Regions from separate parts of the Pedobacter faecalis genome, predicted to be linked through region 1. Evidence: riboswitches for the same ligand, from Rfam matches in the RefSeq annotation. Region 1 holds a riboswitch; the other holds the start of a gene.
The links. Region 1 has a riboswitch for S-adenosylmethionine ahead of metH (methionine synthase). Riboswitches for the same ligand answer to the same signal wherever they lie in the genome.
Positions count from the first base shown of each region.

Region 2: another riboswitch for S-adenosylmethionine. It lies ahead of QEP07_RS00745 (O-acetylhomoserine aminocarboxypropyltransferase/cysteine synthase family protein); the one in region 1 lies ahead of metH (methionine synthase).

Region 1 is NZ_JARXOW010000001.1:1,900,770-1,908,787, reverse strand. Features, by position in the region: gene metH (methionine synthase) at 1-3,006, opposite strand, end outside; SAM riboswitch class I at 3,151-3,257, opposite strand; gene QEP07_RS08610 (glycosyltransferase family protein) at 3,505-4,491, shown strand; gene QEP07_RS08605 (GH1 family beta-glucosidase) at 4,484-5,824, shown strand; gene QEP07_RS08600 (UDP-2,3-diacylglucosamine diphosphatase) at 5,821-6,669, opposite strand; gene QEP07_RS08595 (Bax inhibitor-1/YccA family protein) at 6,749-7,501, opposite strand; gene QEP07_RS08590 (hypothetical protein) at 7,566-8,018, opposite strand, start outside.
Region 2 is NZ_JARXOW010000001.1:166,143-174,160, forward strand. Features, by position in the region: gene QEP07_RS00735 (homoserine dehydrogenase) at 1-58, opposite strand, end outside; gene QEP07_RS00740 (homoserine O-acetyltransferase family protein) at 66-1,124, opposite strand; gene QEP07_RS00745 (O-acetylhomoserine aminocarboxypropyltransferase/cysteine synthase family protein) at 1,141-2,445, opposite strand; SAM riboswitch class I at 2,654-2,768, opposite strand; gene QEP07_RS00750 (trans-sulfuration enzyme family protein) at 2,911-4,026, opposite strand; gene QEP07_RS00755 (lipocalin family protein) at 4,106-4,591, shown strand; gene mqnE (aminofutalosine synthase MqnE) at 4,726-5,916, shown strand; gene QEP07_RS00765 (histidine phosphatase family protein) at 5,916-6,527, shown strand; gene QEP07_RS00770 (menaquinone biosynthetic enzyme MqnA/MqnD family protein) at 6,533-7,255, shown strand; gene mutS (DNA mismatch repair protein MutS) at 7,342-8,018, shown strand, end outside.

The DNA of each region.
Region 1 (8,018 bases):
GGCAAGCCAAAAACCAATTACCGCCTTAGCAGCCAGCAATTTCTCGTCTACAATGCGTCTAAGCAGCAACTGAGCGTCTTCAAACAGCTTTTTCGCCTCGTCGCCAACTACCTCATCCTCGAGAATTCTCGGATAACTGCCCCGAAGTTCCCATGTATGGAAAAACGGTGTCCAATCGATATAAGGCACCAGGTCTTCCAGCGGATAGTCCTCAAATACCTTTGTTCCTAAAAACCGGGGTGCTGTCGCAACCTGATCCAGATCCAATTTGAAACTACCCTCACGTGCTTCCTCTAAGGTCTTATACCGTTTGTCAGGCCGCTTATTCAAATGTGCTTCACGGGCCTTCTCATATTCAGCTTTAATGCCTGCTATATAATCGTCACGCGTGTCCTGGTTCATCAGCGTGCTGCATACGGTCACACTTCTAGACGCATCGAGGACGTGGATAGCAGGGCCGGAGTAGTTTGGTGCCACCTTTACGGCTACGTGGATACGCGAGGTGGTTGCCCCGCCAATAATCAGCGGAATCGAAAACCCTTCGCGCTCCATCTCCTTGGCAAAATGGACCATCTCATCTAAAGAAGGCGTTATCAAGCCACTCAGACCGATAATATCTGCGTTGATCTCTCTGGCCTTTTTGATAATGTCCTGTGCAGGCACCATCACACCCATATCAACAATCTCAAAGTTGTTGCAGGCAAGCACTACACCAACTATATTTTTTCCAATGTCGTGCACATCGCCTTTAACAGTCGCCATCAGCACCCTTCCGGCCGAGGAATTCTGATCCTGATCCGGGTTGGCAAGCTTTTCCTGTTCAATGAACGGGAGCAGGTAAGCCACAGCTTTTTTCATTACACGGGCCGACTTTACCACCTGGGGCAAAAACATTTTTCCAGCGCCAAAGAGGTCGCCGACAATATTCATACCGTCCATCAGCGGACCTTCTATCACCTGAATCGGGCGGTCATATTTCTGCCGGGCTTCCTCTACATCGGCATCCAGGTACTCGATAATCCCTTTAACAAGGGCGTGCGACAAGCGCTCTTCTACCGTTCCTCTGCGCCAGGTTTCATCGCGCACCACCTCTTTGCCTTTCGATTTAATGGTTTCAGCGTATTCTACCAACCGTTCCGTGGCGTCATCCCGCCGGTTCAGAAGAACGTCCTCTACCATTTCAAGCAGTTCAGGCGGAATCTCCTGATACACCTCAAGCATACCGGCATTCACAATGCCCATATCAAGCCCCGCTTTTATGGCATGATAGAGAAAAGCAGAATGCATGGCTTCCCTTACAGTGTTGTTGCCTCTAAATGAGAAGGATATATTGGAAACCCCACCGCTAACCTTAGCATAAGGGAGGTTTTCTTTAATCCAGCGCGTTGCGTTAATGAAGTCGACCGCATAATTGTTATGCTCCTCCAGGCCCGTCGCCACCGTCAGAATGTTCGGGTCGAAAATGATGTCCTCAGCGGGGAAGCCAATTTCGTTAACCAGTATGTCGTAAGATCTCTTACAGATCTCGATCCTTCTTTCATAATTGTCGGCCTGTCCCCGTTCATCAAAAGCCATCACTACCACAGCCGCACCATACGTCATGATCTTCCGGGCACTTTCCCGGAATTTATCCTCGCCCTCTTTCAAAGAGATGGAATTCACAATGCCCTTGCCTTGCAAGCATTTTAGTCCGGCTTCTATAACCGTCCATTTCGAGGAGTCGACCATGATCGGCAACTTTGATATGTCCGGTTCCGAAGCGATCAGGTTCAGGAACTTCGTCATGGCTGCTTCAGAGTCGATCATTCCTTCGTCCATGTTCACGTCAATAACCTGGGCGCCGCCTTCCACTTGCTGGCGGGCTACCGACAAGGCCGCTTCAAAATCACCACTCAGGATGAGTTTGGAAAACTTAGGTGATCCCGTGATGTTTGTGCGCTCGCCAATGTTAACGAAAATGCTTTCTGGTGTAATCGTAACAGGTTCCAACCCGCTAAGCCTCATGTACGGTTGGATCTGAGGGATTTTTCGCGGGGCAATGCCTTTTGCTTTTTCAGCAATGCAGCCGATATGGTCGGGCGTGGTGCCGCAGCAACCACCCACAATGTTCACAAAACCATGTTGTATGAAATCCTCAACCAGGTGAGCAGTTTCATGCGGTGTCTCGTCGTACGCCCCAAATTCATTCGGGAGTCCGGCGTTCGGATAGGCAGAAACATAACAGCCCGCCTTAGCTGAAAGCTCCTCAATATGCGGACGCATGTCTTTTGCGCCAAGCGCACAGTTAAACCCTATACTTAAAGGTTTAGCATGCATTACCGAATTCAGAAAGGCCTCAGCGGTTTGTCCGCTCAGGGTTCTCCCTGAAGCATCTGTAATGGTTCCGGATATCATGATCTCTATCTTGCGGCCAATTTCCGCTTCATATTTCTTTATAGAAAAAATCGCCGCCTTAGCGTTCAGCGTGTCAAATATCGTCTCAATCAACAATACGTCGGCGCCCCCGTCTACCAGTCCCCGTACCTGCCTGTCATACGCATCTACAAGTTCGTCAAAACTAATGGCCCTGAACCCAGGGTCGTTCACATCAGGTGAAATGGATAGCGTCCGGTTGGTCGGGCCAATGGCACCGGCCACAAAGCACTTGCGCTCCGGATTTGCCGCCATAAACTCATTGGCCGCTTCCTTGGCAATTTTAGCCCCCTCGAAGCTTAGTTCATAGTCGAGCTCCTCCATCTGGTAATCGGCCAGAGAGATGCGCTGCGTGCTGAAAGTATTGGTTTCAATAATGTCCGTACCGGCTTTAAGATATTCGGTATGGATGGCCTTAATGATGTCGGGCCGGGTGATGTTGAGCAGGTCATTATTACCTTTTACATCACAGGGGTGATCCTTGAAACGTTCCCCCCGGAAATCTTCCTCAGTCAGGGTATATCGCTGGATCATGGTGCCCATCGCACCGTCGATAATTAAAATACGTTTCTCTAGTTCTTCTCTAATATTCATTTAACGGGTTACACAATATGAGCATGTAAAAAGCTATTTTTGATAGTGGCGCAGCGCCAAAACAAGTGCCGAACTGATTACATACAAAGCTTAATGGAAAGTTGCGGAGTTTAGCTGAATGTGCTCTAGCCAATGCTACCAGTTAACTTATCTTTCGGGAGCAAAGAAGGCTCCAGTAGAATGTAGCACCTTGTAAGTACAGGTTGCTAAGACTTCGCAGGGTCTAATCCCTCCGTCTTTCTCTATAAGCGTTACAAAAATGCAACAAAGAAAAATCAATTCCAAATAAAGATCAAGACACAAGCAGCTTCAGATTCCGTAAGGGTTCGGAGATAAAACTTCACATTAACTAAATGTAGTGTTTACACAGTAACGCTAGCTTGCGACCAAAACAGATCGATTATGGCTACCATTTTTAACCCGTTTCTGCTCATCGACTTCTTCAAGGAGGTGTTTCTGCGTCAGATTATCAGGGCTTCATTTGCGGGTTAACGCATAATGAAGATACTTTATGCCGTGCAGGGCACGGGCAACGGTCATTTGAGCCGGGCAATGGATATTGTTCCGCTCCTTCGTGAGATGGGAGAGGTGGATGTATTGGTCAGCGGCATTCAGGGCGATCTGGAACTTCCCTTTCCTGTCCGATACAAATTAAAAGGCATGAGCTTTATTTTCGGAAAGACAGGCGGCGTAAATCTGTGGAAAACCATCGTAAAAGCCGATCTGCGCGCCCTGAGAAGCGCCATCCGATCCCTTCCGGTTCACGAGTATGACCTCATTATAAATGATTTTGAACCCGTTTCTGCCTGGGCCTGCTACTTCCAGAACAAACCATGTATCGGCCTGAGTCACCAGGCGGCGGTTATCGCACCAAATGCGCCGAAAGCTTCGCATGCCGATCCTACGGGCAGGTTGATCCTGAATAACTACGCGCCAGCCAGCGTGCACTATGGATTCCATTTTGAGCGATACAATAAGAATGTTTTCACCCCTGTGATCAGGCAAGCAGTGCGTGAGAAGGAGTTGAAAGATAAGAGCTACTATACAGTATATCTGCCCGCTTACGATGATGAACGCCTGATAAAGCAGCTTACGGTCTATAAGAATGTGCAGTGGGAGGTGTTTTCCAAACACAACAAAAAAAGCCGCGTTGTTAAGAATGTAAGTATCCAGCCGGTGAATTCTGAAAAGTTTACGGCCAGTATGGCCATGTCGACAGGCGTACTATGCGGCGCAGGTTTTGAGACGCCGGCAGAAGCGCTGTTTATGAAAAAAAAGCTGCTGGTGATTCCTATGAAAGGCCAATATGAACAGCATTTAAATGCAGCGGCGCTGATGGAAATGGGGGTTCCGGTTATGAAGAGCCTCAAGAGCAAACATAGTGACGTACTCAGTGCCTGGCTTGAAAGCAATGATCGGATAACGGTCGACTACCCTGATGAGACGAGAAATATTTTGGAAACTATAGTAGCCAGACATGGATGAGCTAAGCAGAGCGTATTTTGGGGCTGATTTCCAATGGGGAGTGTCCACTGCAGCGTTTCAGAACGAAGGGAGCTGCGGAACCGATGGTAAAAGTCCCTCCATCTGGGATGTATTCACCTCCAAGAAGAGCAGAGTAAAGGGCGGTCATCATGCGCAGACTGCATGCGATTTTTATGCGGAATACAAGCGTGACATTGATCTGGTGAAGCAGATGAATATTCCCAATTTCCGGTTTTCCCTATCCTGGTCGCGCATCTTACCCGAAGGCACCGGGCGGGTAAACGAGAAAGGAATTGCCTTTTATAATCAGGTCATCGACTACTGCCTGGAGCTTGGTATTGAACCCTGGCCTACAATATATCACTGGGACCTGCCGCAGATTCTTGAGGAAAAAGGTGGTTGGACCAACCGCCTTATCGTCGACTGGTTTTCGGAATACGTCGAGGTCTGCGCCCTTCATTTCGGCGACCGCATCAAAAACTGGATGGTCATGAATGAGCCAATGGTCTTTACAGGAGCTGGCTACTTCCTTGGTGTACATGCACCGGGCAAAAAGGGACTAAGAAATTTCCTTCCGGCGGTGCACCATGCCGTATTGTGCATGGCTGAGGGCGGTAGAACCTTAAGGCGGCTATGTCCGAGTGCTCAGATCGGAACCACGTTCTCCTGTTCCCATGTAGAGCCCTATTCGCAAACGCCAAAAGATGTAGCCGCCGCGTTGCGGGCCGATGTACTGTTTAACAGGCTGTTTATCGAGCCGGTTTTGGGTCTGGGCTATCCGCTCAGTGAAGTTCCGGTACTTCGAAAGATCGGTAAATATTTTTATCCGGGCGACGAAGAGCGTATGGTGTTCGACTTCGATTTTGTGGGTCTTCAAAACTATACGCGGGAAGTGGTCCGTTATTCACTGTTTACACCCTATATCCATGCAGGACTGGTTAAGGCGTCTACACGCGGTGTACCGTTAACCGAAATGCATTGGGAAGTGTACCCTCCTGCGATCTATTATATATTAAAGAAGTTTGACGCTTACCCGCAAATCCGGCGGATCATCGTCACCGAGAATGGAGCAGCATTTCCGGATCAGGTAACGGCCAACGGGGAGGTGCAGGATGATCTCCGCAAGAAGTACCTGCAGGACCACATCGCAGAGGTTCTTAAAGCAAAGCGTGAGGGCGTGAAGGTACACGGTTATTTTGTATGGACGCTTACAGACAACTTCGAGTGGGCTGAAGGATACCATCCAAGATTCGGACTCGTGCATGTCGACTTTAGTTCCCAGCACCGGATCGTCAAGTCGTCAGGACACTGGTATGCCCGCTTCCTTTCCTAGATGTGCTCTGTTTTAAAGCGTTGAAACATGGCCTTTACATCCAGTTTCATCTTCAGATCTTCATTGTCGAGCAGATCCGCATCGTCTACGTATGCGATAAAATCTTCAGGCAGGTATTTGTATAGGCTCCATGTGCCTTGGTGATATTCAAGGGCAGTGAGGTTTTCGACCCAGTCGCCAGAATTCAGATAGCAGACCGAGCCCTGGTCGGTCGCTATTTCCCTGATCTCAGGCTGATGAATATGTCCGCACACCACATAACCGTAACCTTTATCTATAGCGAGCTCGGCCGCTGTAGTCTCAAAGTCGTTAATGAACTTAACGGCGTCTTTAAAGCTTGCTTTGATCTTTTTAGAGAAGCTCATTTTCTCTCTTTTTAAAAGGGTAAGCATCCAGTTGGCGAGGCTATTGATGAGGATGAGTGCGTCATACCCGATGGCGCCTAGTTTCGCCAGCCACTTAGAATGCTGCATAGTCACGTCAAATACATCGCCGTGAAAGAACCAGGCCTTTTTACCATCCAGTTCGAGCACAAGTTTGTCGGTGAGCAGGAAGCTGCCGATACTTAAATCGCTGAACTTGCGCAGCATCTCATCGTGGTTGCCCGTAAGATAATATACCGGAACACCCTCCGTGCTAAACTTCATGATCCGGCGGATCACTTTCATATGAGATTCGGGAAAGTAAGATTTGCTGAACTGCCAGATGTCGATGATATCTCCGTTGAGGATGAGCGCTTTTGGCTTAATGCTCTTGAGATAGTTGAGCAGTTCTTTTGCGTGGCAGCCGTAGGTTCCAAGGTGTACATCAGAAATTACGGCCAGGTCCACTTCCCTTTTAGGCATATTTGGAGAATAAAATGTGTTCTCCAAATATGCGTTCAAGGTTTGAAGTCAGTGTTAACTGACTGTGAATTTTGTGTGATTATCTTCTGTCGCCGAAGATTCTTAACAGATACAAGAAAATGTTAAGGAAGTCAAGGTAAAGTGACAAAGCACCCATGATGGCCAGCTTTTTGGTGTCAGCATCTTCCATGCGTGCGCCGCTTTCTTCAAGACCAGCACCTATACGCTTCAGTTTCTGAACATCATAGGCAGTCAGCGCCGTAAAGATGGCGATGCCGATGAAAGCCAGGAACAGGCTGAAGCTCTCGCTCTGTATAAAGGCATTAACTATGGAAGCAATGATCAAGCCTACCAGTCCAATCATCAGAATTGAGCCGAACCTGCTCAGGTCAATGTCCGTCGTATAACCCAAAAATGCCATCAAACCAAAAATACCCGCTGCGGCTGCAAAACAGCTTACCACAGAACTAGCGGTATAAGCCAGGAGTATGAAGCTTAAACTCACACCAGTCAGCGCAGAATACAGCACAAACACCCCTAAAAGCGCACCATAAGACAAACGGCTCATTCCGGCACTCATGAGCAATACCAGGCCAAGCGGCGCAAACATGGCTACCCATCCCAGTGCTGCCATTTTTCCGGTTTCCGGATTGAACATATAAGCAAGCAGTTCAGGTGTATTTGCAAAATAATAGGCAGCGAAAGTCGACAGACTGAGCGCTACAAACATCCAGAGGAATACATTGGCAAAGAACTTCTTTGCAACCTTTCCCGTCACATCCTCTACGTTGGTGTACTGGGAGGTCCAGTTATAATTGTTGTTATTTTCCATGTTTAATAATTTTGATGGTAATATTAGCTTGTTAAAGTTAGTAATACTTTGCCTCAAACAAAAGCTATGCCCCGAGTCTTTTTGTCAGGATTTCCTCAACTTTTTTGAAAAACTGCAGAGGTTTCAAGGTTCGCCATGCCAAATCGTCAAGCTGTCCCCCAAAATTCAGGTAGTAATCAATGTTGTTGTTCCGGAATTCGGTAATTACATGTTCCTGGAAATTCACGCCGCTGATCCAGCCATCTTCTACATCCTGGAACCACTCTTCGTAATAACTGTCTTCCGAAGAATGGAAGTTCAGTACATTTTCGCCGATCAGGATAAACTTGTTGATGCCTTCATCCATCATCATTTCAATAATTTCACGCTTAAGGAGCATAATGTCATTATTGATGGCGTCGTTCCATTCGCCAATCAACTCAATGATCGCATACCTTCTGTCGTAATCCACAAACAGGACTTTAATGTACAGGGTATTTGAGCCAAAGTCATCCCATTGCGGATGGATCAGAAAGTT
Region 2 (8,018 bases), 1.7 Mb from region 1:
GCAGTCCTTGTCCGACCACGCCAAAACCAAACAGGCCAATCTTAAGTTTTTTGCTCATGAATCAATTAAGCTGTTTTATGTAATTTAATTATCTTTTTATCTGCATGCTCTTTTAAAAATGTGCCTATCATTTTTGTGAGCACGTTCGTCTCAATCAGGAAGCCATCATGGCCATACGCAGATTTCAGGGGCTGAAATTCAGCATCAGGAATAGATTTAGCCAAAAACTCTTGTTCTGAAAGCGGGAACAAGATATCGTTTTCAATGCCGATCACTAAAGTATTTGCCTTCACTTCCAGAAGTGCATCGTTTACGCTGCGCCTCCCGCGTCCTACGTTGTGACTATCCATCGCCTTGGTAAGGTACCAGTAGCTATAGGCATTGAAGCGTTTGCACAGCTTTTCACCCTGATAGTTCTGGTAAGAGGAGGCCCTAAAATTGTCCGTTTTGTCGTTTACGCTTTCGAGTTGAGTAGCCGTATACGCATCGTAAGTGCGATAGGAGAGCAGCGCGATACTTCGCGCAGCCTTTAAGCCTTTCAAACCACCTTCCGGTTGCTGAGCGTAGAACGTCCGGTCGGCCGTAATAGCAAGGCGCTGGCTTTCATTGAAGGCAATACCCCAGGGCGAGTGTATAGCATTGGTGGCAATTAATACCAGATTTTCAATCCGGTCGTTTTCTGTGATTGCCCATTCCAGAGATTGCTGACCTCCTAAAGATCCACCCATCAGTACCTTAATTTTTCCAATGCCCAGATGATCAGTAAGGATGCGGTGTGCAGCCACAATATCCCTGATCGTAAACTCCGGGAACGAAAGGTAGTAAGGCTGACCGGTAGCCGGATTGATACTTAATGGGGAGGTGGTCCCATAATGGGAGCCCAGCACATTGGCACATACAATGAAATGCTCTTCCGGATTAAATAAGTCATTTTGACCAAACAAACCCTTCCACCAGTCCAGGACATCTGAATTTGCGGTTAACGCGTGGCAAACCCAGATCACATTGTCTTTCTCCGCATTCAACTGGCCATAAGTCTGATAAGCAATCGTAAGGTCGTTAATCTCTTTGCCATTCTCCAGTTTGAAGGTCTCTTTATAACGATGCGTCGCCGTATTTGTCATTCCTGTGAACTCCGTATTAAAGTTTTATTGCCGCAAACGCCTGTTCAAAATCCGCCTTTATATCGTCAATGTGCTCAATACCTACAGACACGCGAAGTTGGTTAGGCAAAACGCCTGCTGCCACCTGTTCCGATTCGCTAAGCTGCTGATGGGTAGTAGCAGAAGGCTGGATGATGAGTGTTTTCGCGTCGCCCACATTGGCCAGGTGGCTTACCAGCTTCAGGCTGTCCACCAGCCGGGTTGCCAATTCCTTGCCTCCTTTCAATTCGAAGGAAAGAACCGCGCCGAAGCCATTTTTAAGGTATTTTTTTGCGTTAGTATGATATTTACTGCCCGGCAATCCAGGATAACTCACTGAGCTTACAGCCTCATGGCTTTCCAGCCAGGTTGCCAGGGCTAACGCGTTATCCACATGTCGCTGAACACGAAGCGACAATGTTTCTAAGCCCTGAAGCAGTAAAAACGAGTTGAACGGCGATATGGCCGGACCAAAGTCCCTTAATCCCTCCACTCTTGCACGAATGATAAACTGTATATTTCCGAAAGGACCCCCGATGCCAAAGACATCATTAAATACCAATCCGTGATAACCCTCGGAAGGCTCTGTAAACTGCGGAAACTTTCCATTGCCCCAGTTGTAATTTCCTCCGTCTACAATGACGCCACCGATGCTGGTACCATGCCCGCCAATCCATTTTGTCGCCGATTGAACCACGATATGTGCGCCATGCTCCAAAGGCTTGAACAGATAGCCCGCTGCTCCGAATGTATTGTCCACGATCAGTGGCAGTTCATGGCGGTTGGCAATCTCAGACAATTTTTCAAAATCTATGATACTGAACGCAGGATTGCCTATGGTCTCCACGTAAATGGCTTTGGTATCGCTGTCGATCTTTGCTTCAAAATCTGTAACGTCATCGCCGTTAGCAAATCTCACATCAATGCCCAGACGCTTGAAGGCTACCTTAAACTGATTGTATGAACCACCGTATAAGTGTGATGAAGCGACAAAATTGTCGCCCGCCTGCAAGATATTGTTTAAAGCTATGAACTGCGCTGCTTGTCCCGAACCTACTGCCAGGGCCGCTACGCCACCCTCAAGTGCTGCAATCCGCTTTTCAAACACATCATTGGTGGGGTTCATGATGCGTGTATAAATATTTCCGAATTCCTTTAGCGCAAACAGGTTCGCGCCGTGTTCTGAATTCTTAAATCCATATGATGTCGTTTGATAAATAGGTACGGCTCTCGACCCTGTTGTAGGATCTATTTCCTGTCCTGCATGTACCTGCAGTGTTTCAAATTTAAGGTTTGCTGACATATTTAAATTTTTTTATGGTTAATGATTGGTTAAGCTAAGCGGCTTATCGCTGGGATGTAACTTTCTCGTACCCTGTACAGGGCCTTCCGTATGACAAGATATAGCAGGAGGAAGATTTTCAATGATCACATGCCGAAGCACATGCATGCAGGCCTGTGAAGATCACTGAATAATCCGGGAGTAATTCTTAATGTTTTCATTTCGTTTCAATTTATCTCTCCAAATAGCACCATGCCTTTGGTCAGGAATTGGCACCTTCTTCCCAGTTGGGGAGGGTTGCCAGTGGGTCTCAGAGCCTGTCTCTCGCCACTTCTTTATAAATCAAACCATGTAGGCTGACTTGATTAGCTACTCGCTAACGACGACAAATGTACTACTTCGCGGCCAATTCGTCCAAATAATATTTCGAAATATTTTTAAACGACTTATAGTCAATTAATTGGCATCAATGTTTCAGTCGTTTTTTTAGCCTAAAGCCTGTGTCAGGTCTCGAATCAGATCGTCAATATGTTCAAGTCCCGCAGATATCCGAATTAAATTTTGCGGTGTTTTGGTATCTGGTCCTTCAATGGACGCCCGATGTTCAATCAGGCTTTCTACACCACCAAGACTTGTCGCCTGGGCAAACAATTCCACCTTGTTTACCACCGCTTTAGCTTTTTGTGCGCCACCCTTAAGCAGTACAGAAAGCATCCCTCCAAAGGCCTTCATCTGCGATCTTGCGATCTCATGCTGAGGATGGTTGGCAAGGCCAGGATAAAACACCTCATCAATCGCCGGATGTTGTTCCAGGAATTTTGCGAGGGCAAGGCCATTATCGCAGTGTCCGCGCATTCTGTACGGCAAAGTCTTAATACTGCGCAAAAGCAGGTAGCAGTCGAAAGGCGAGGGCACTGCGCCGCCAACCTGCTGAATATTTCTGATTTTGTCCCAAAACTCATTCTGAGTAGCCGTAATCAGCGCACCGCCTAGTACATCGCTATGGCCGCCGATGTATTTGGTAGAGGAATGCATCACGATATCAGCCCCAAGCGCCAGCGTATGTTGCAGGCAGGGTGAAGCGAATGTGCTGTCGCAAACCAGTATCAGACCAAACCGCTTTGCAATTTTCGCCGTAGCAGTGATATCGGTGATCTTTAACAGCGGATTTGATGGGGTCTCTATCCATATTAGAGCTGTATTCGGTTTTATGCAGGATTCGATCGCCTCAGACGAGGTCATATCCGCGAAGTCAAATTCCAGTGTTTCGTTAAACATGGTCAGCAGCTGTTTCTTGAACCCCCAGTACATATCGTCGGGCGCAATAACGTGGCTGCCCGCAGGCAAGGCCTGAAAAACGGCCATACCAGCCGTATTTCCGGAGGAAAAAGCACAGGCATCAGCCCCGCCTTCGAGTGCCGACAACGCTTTTTCCAGCGCAGTCCGGTTCGGATTGCTTATTCTGCTATACATATGTCCACCCGAATAGCCACCGTCCTCGTTACGGAAAAAGGTGGTCGACAAATTGATTGGTGATGTCACATCTCCGGTGCTGGGCTTGTAAAAATTACCCCCATGAATGGCAATAGTTTCTGGCTTCATATAACAAAGTTAAGCCGAAAACTTGTTAGTTACTGGTGTTTGGCAAGATTTATGTAATTAGCAAAGCAAAAATGAAGATATGAAAAGAATAGTGTTACTAGCTGCCATCATATGCAGTTCAATGATGGTATTGCAAAGCTGCTCTCCCAAAGGAACAAATACAACAGTAAAAAGAGGTAACATCACCGGAAGCTGGGTGCTTAACGACATCACGTTTGAAGGTGTCCCTCAATCTGCTGTAAAATCACTTTTTGATGAAGGGCCTCATACCTGCTTTATTGGCAGCACATGGCGGCTAACCAATAGTGGCAACGGGACCTATACGCTTCCGGGAGGCAGTAATTGCGCAGCCAAGACACAAAATATTTACTGGTCTGCCAGTCCTGCCGATCAAACGTTTCAGTTTAAGAAGCTGAATGAAGGAGAGAAGGCGAGAGATATCAGTTCCGGATACCGGACAGTGCTGGCTTCGGCCGACGGCAATACCATGGTGATCAAGTCGCCCGTTGAATATGGTAGCGGTGCCGCATACATCGTCCTTAACTTCAGCAAAGCCGCAAATTAAGGATATTCTGAAAAATTTGAAGCGGGGATAGTCTATTCGATTATCCCCGTTTTTGTTAGTCTTACTCAAGCATATGTTGCTGTAATGACATCTTCCTGGCATTTTTATCCTATTTTTGTTGAGTTAAACAACATATGGATACTTCATTACTGAACTTGCTTCTATCAGACGCCAGTCTGCCCGGAGAGCATAGAAATATAGCCAGGAAAGTCCGCGACCGGGAGCGGATTACATTTGATGAGGCTGTTTATCTTTACGAAAAAGCGGAACTGGGTTATCTGGGTGTGCTCGCTAATTTCATCAGGGAATATAAGCATGGAGACCTGACCTATTTCAACCGGAACTTTCATTTAGAACCCACCAACCTTTGTGTGTATGACTGCAAATTCTGCTCGTACTCTAGGCTGATTAAGCAGAAGGAGGAAGGCTGGGCGCTGAGCATGGAACAAATGATGGATATCGTGAAGCGGTACGATGGCGAGCCGGTTACGGAAGTTCACATTGTAGGCGGGGTACTGCCACAATATGACCTGCAGTTTTATGCGGCACTTTTCTCTGCGATCAAAGCGCACCGGCCAGAACTTCACGTAAAGGCTCTGACTCCGGTAGAGTATCATTATATTTTCAAAAAGGCAAAAACAGACTATGCCTCAGGCATGCGTCTCATGAAAGAGGCCGGACTTGAATCCTTGCCCGGCGGCGGTGCGGAAATCTTTCATCCTGATATCCGTTCGCAGATCGCGAAAGATAAATGTACGGGCGACCAATGGCTGGCCATCCACGAAGAATGGCATAAGCTTGGAATGCGGTCGAACGCCACGATGCTGTATGGCCACATAGAAAAGTTTGAGCACCGGGTAGATCATATGGATCAGCTAAGGCAACTGCAGGACCGCACCGGAGGGTTTCAAACGTTTATACCACTTAAATTCAGGAACCAGCACAATCAAATGAGTGGTGTTCCCGAGGTTTCTGTGATTGAAGACCTCCGCAACTATGCAATTGCCCGGATATATCTGGACAACTTCGATCATATTAAAGCCTATTGGGCGATGATCAGCAGGCAAACCGCGCAGTTATCACTCAATTTTGGAGTGGATGATATAGATGGCACACTCGATGACACTACAAAGATTTATTCTATGGCGGGTGCAGAAGAACAGAATCCTGCCATGAGTACCAAAGAACTTGTCGACCTGATCAAACAGGTAAAACGGAAACCCATTGAACGCGATACCTTGTACAATGTGGTCAAAGACTACTCCGATGTGGTATTTGAAGAAGACGCAAAGCCTCAGTTTTACAAACTTCCGGTCATTAACTGATGGAGAAAGAAATATACATCATAAGGCATGGTGAAACAGATTTGAACCGGTTAGGTATTGTTCAGGGCAGGGGCATAAACAGCGACTTGAATGAGACGGGACGCGGGCAGGCAGAGGCCTTCTATAAAAAGTACAGTCAGGTTCCCTTCGATAAAATTTATACCTCTACATTAAAACGAACGCACCAAACCGTCCAGAATTTTATAGCAGCAGGCATTCCCTGGGAACAGCACCAAGGCTTCGATGAACTGGCCTGGGGCGAATGGGAAGGTCAGCCAAACGACGAAAATGCAATTGCTGCCTTTCGCGGTATAATGGAGAAATGGGAGGGGGGCGATTACCACGCTTCTTTCCCGGGCGGCGAAAGTCCCAATGATGTGCTTAAGCGCATAGAAGAGGCCCTGGACGTACTCATGAGCCACGAGGAGGAGAAGCTTGTCCTGGTCTGCATGCACGGGCGGGCCATGCGATTATTACTTTGCCATTTGGTGGGTAAGCCACTATCCGAGATGGGCGACTTTCCGCATTTAAATACCACACTTTACCGCGTGCTTTTTAGTGATGGTAAGTTCAGCATTGTTGATTTCAACAACACAGATCATTTAATATAAAACTTTTGAATAAGATTCGAATTTCAGCAGTTTCCTACACGAACTCGAAACCCTTTGTGTATGGTATCAGTCGCTCTCCTATTGCAGATAAAATTGATTTAAGTCTTGATATCCCGGCAGATTGCGCCAGCAAGCTTATACATAGCCAGGTCGATATCGGTTTGGTGCCTATAGCCGTTCTACCTGAAGTACCGAACGGACAGATCGTCTCCGATTACTGTATAGGATCCGTCGGAGCCGTTAACTCCGTTTTTATTTTCAGTCAGGTCCCCGTTAAAAATATTCAGACCGTTAAACTTGATCCGCAGTCAAGGACCTCAAATAACCTGGCTAAAGTTCTTTTGAAATTCTACTGGAAAAAAGATGTTCGGTTTCTGGCCGGAGATGAAAATACCGATGCTATAGTATTGATCGGAGACCGGACATTCAACAGTAAATCGGCCTATCCCTATGTTTATGATATGGGTGAGGCCTGGATGACCTTCACCGGTTTGCCTTTTGTTTATGCCGCATGGGTGGCCAATAGGCAGATTGAACCCGGTTTTCTGGCAGAGTTTAATGAAGCTTTAGGCTTCGGTGTGAAAAATATCGATCAGGTAATTGCCGGACTTCCCGAAACTCCGGGGATCGATGTAAAAGATTACCTTACCAACAAACTGGATTTTCCGCTTACCGATAAGAAGCGCGAGGCCATAACACTTTTCCTGAGTTATATCGCCCGGTTATAGCCTGTTCACATTTTTTAACTTTTCAACAAATCATTGTGTCAGTCATTCAAATAGTATCTTTGATATTTTGAACCTAGGAAATCCACTTGGCTAACACAAAACTTAAAGAAACCCCGCTCATGCAGCAGTACAATGTCATTAAGGCAAAGTACCCTGGTGCGCTGTTGCTGTTTAGAGTAGGCGACTTTTATGAGACCTTCGGCGAGGATGCCGTAAAGACGTCCCAGATACTGGGCATTGTGCTCACGCGGCGTGGTACAGGTCCGAATGGCGCACTGGAATTAGCCGGATTTCCGCATCATTCTCTCGACAATTACCTGTCCAAACTGGTGAGGGCCGGCCAAAGAGTGGCAATTTGTGATCAGCTGGAAGATCCAAAAGCCACCAAAACCATTGTGAAGCGAGGCGTTACCGAACTTGTAACCCCCGGCGTGGCTTATAGCGACAACATCGTTAACCAAAAGTCGAACAATTATCTGGCTGCGGTCTATTTCGATAAAAATGCTGTAGGCGTTGCATTTGCCGATATCTCTACTGGTGAGTTTATGCTAGCACAGGGCGACGCTGAATACATTGATAAACTTCTGCAAGGATTAAAACCAAACGAGGTTGTCTATCAGAAATCCAGGAAAAAAGATTTTTTTGCGTGTTTTGGCGACAGGTTTTATACTTATCATTTGGATGATTGGGCATTCACAGCCGACTACGCTCATGAAACGCTGACCAGACATTTCGAGGTGACTTCCTTAAAAGGCTTCGGTAT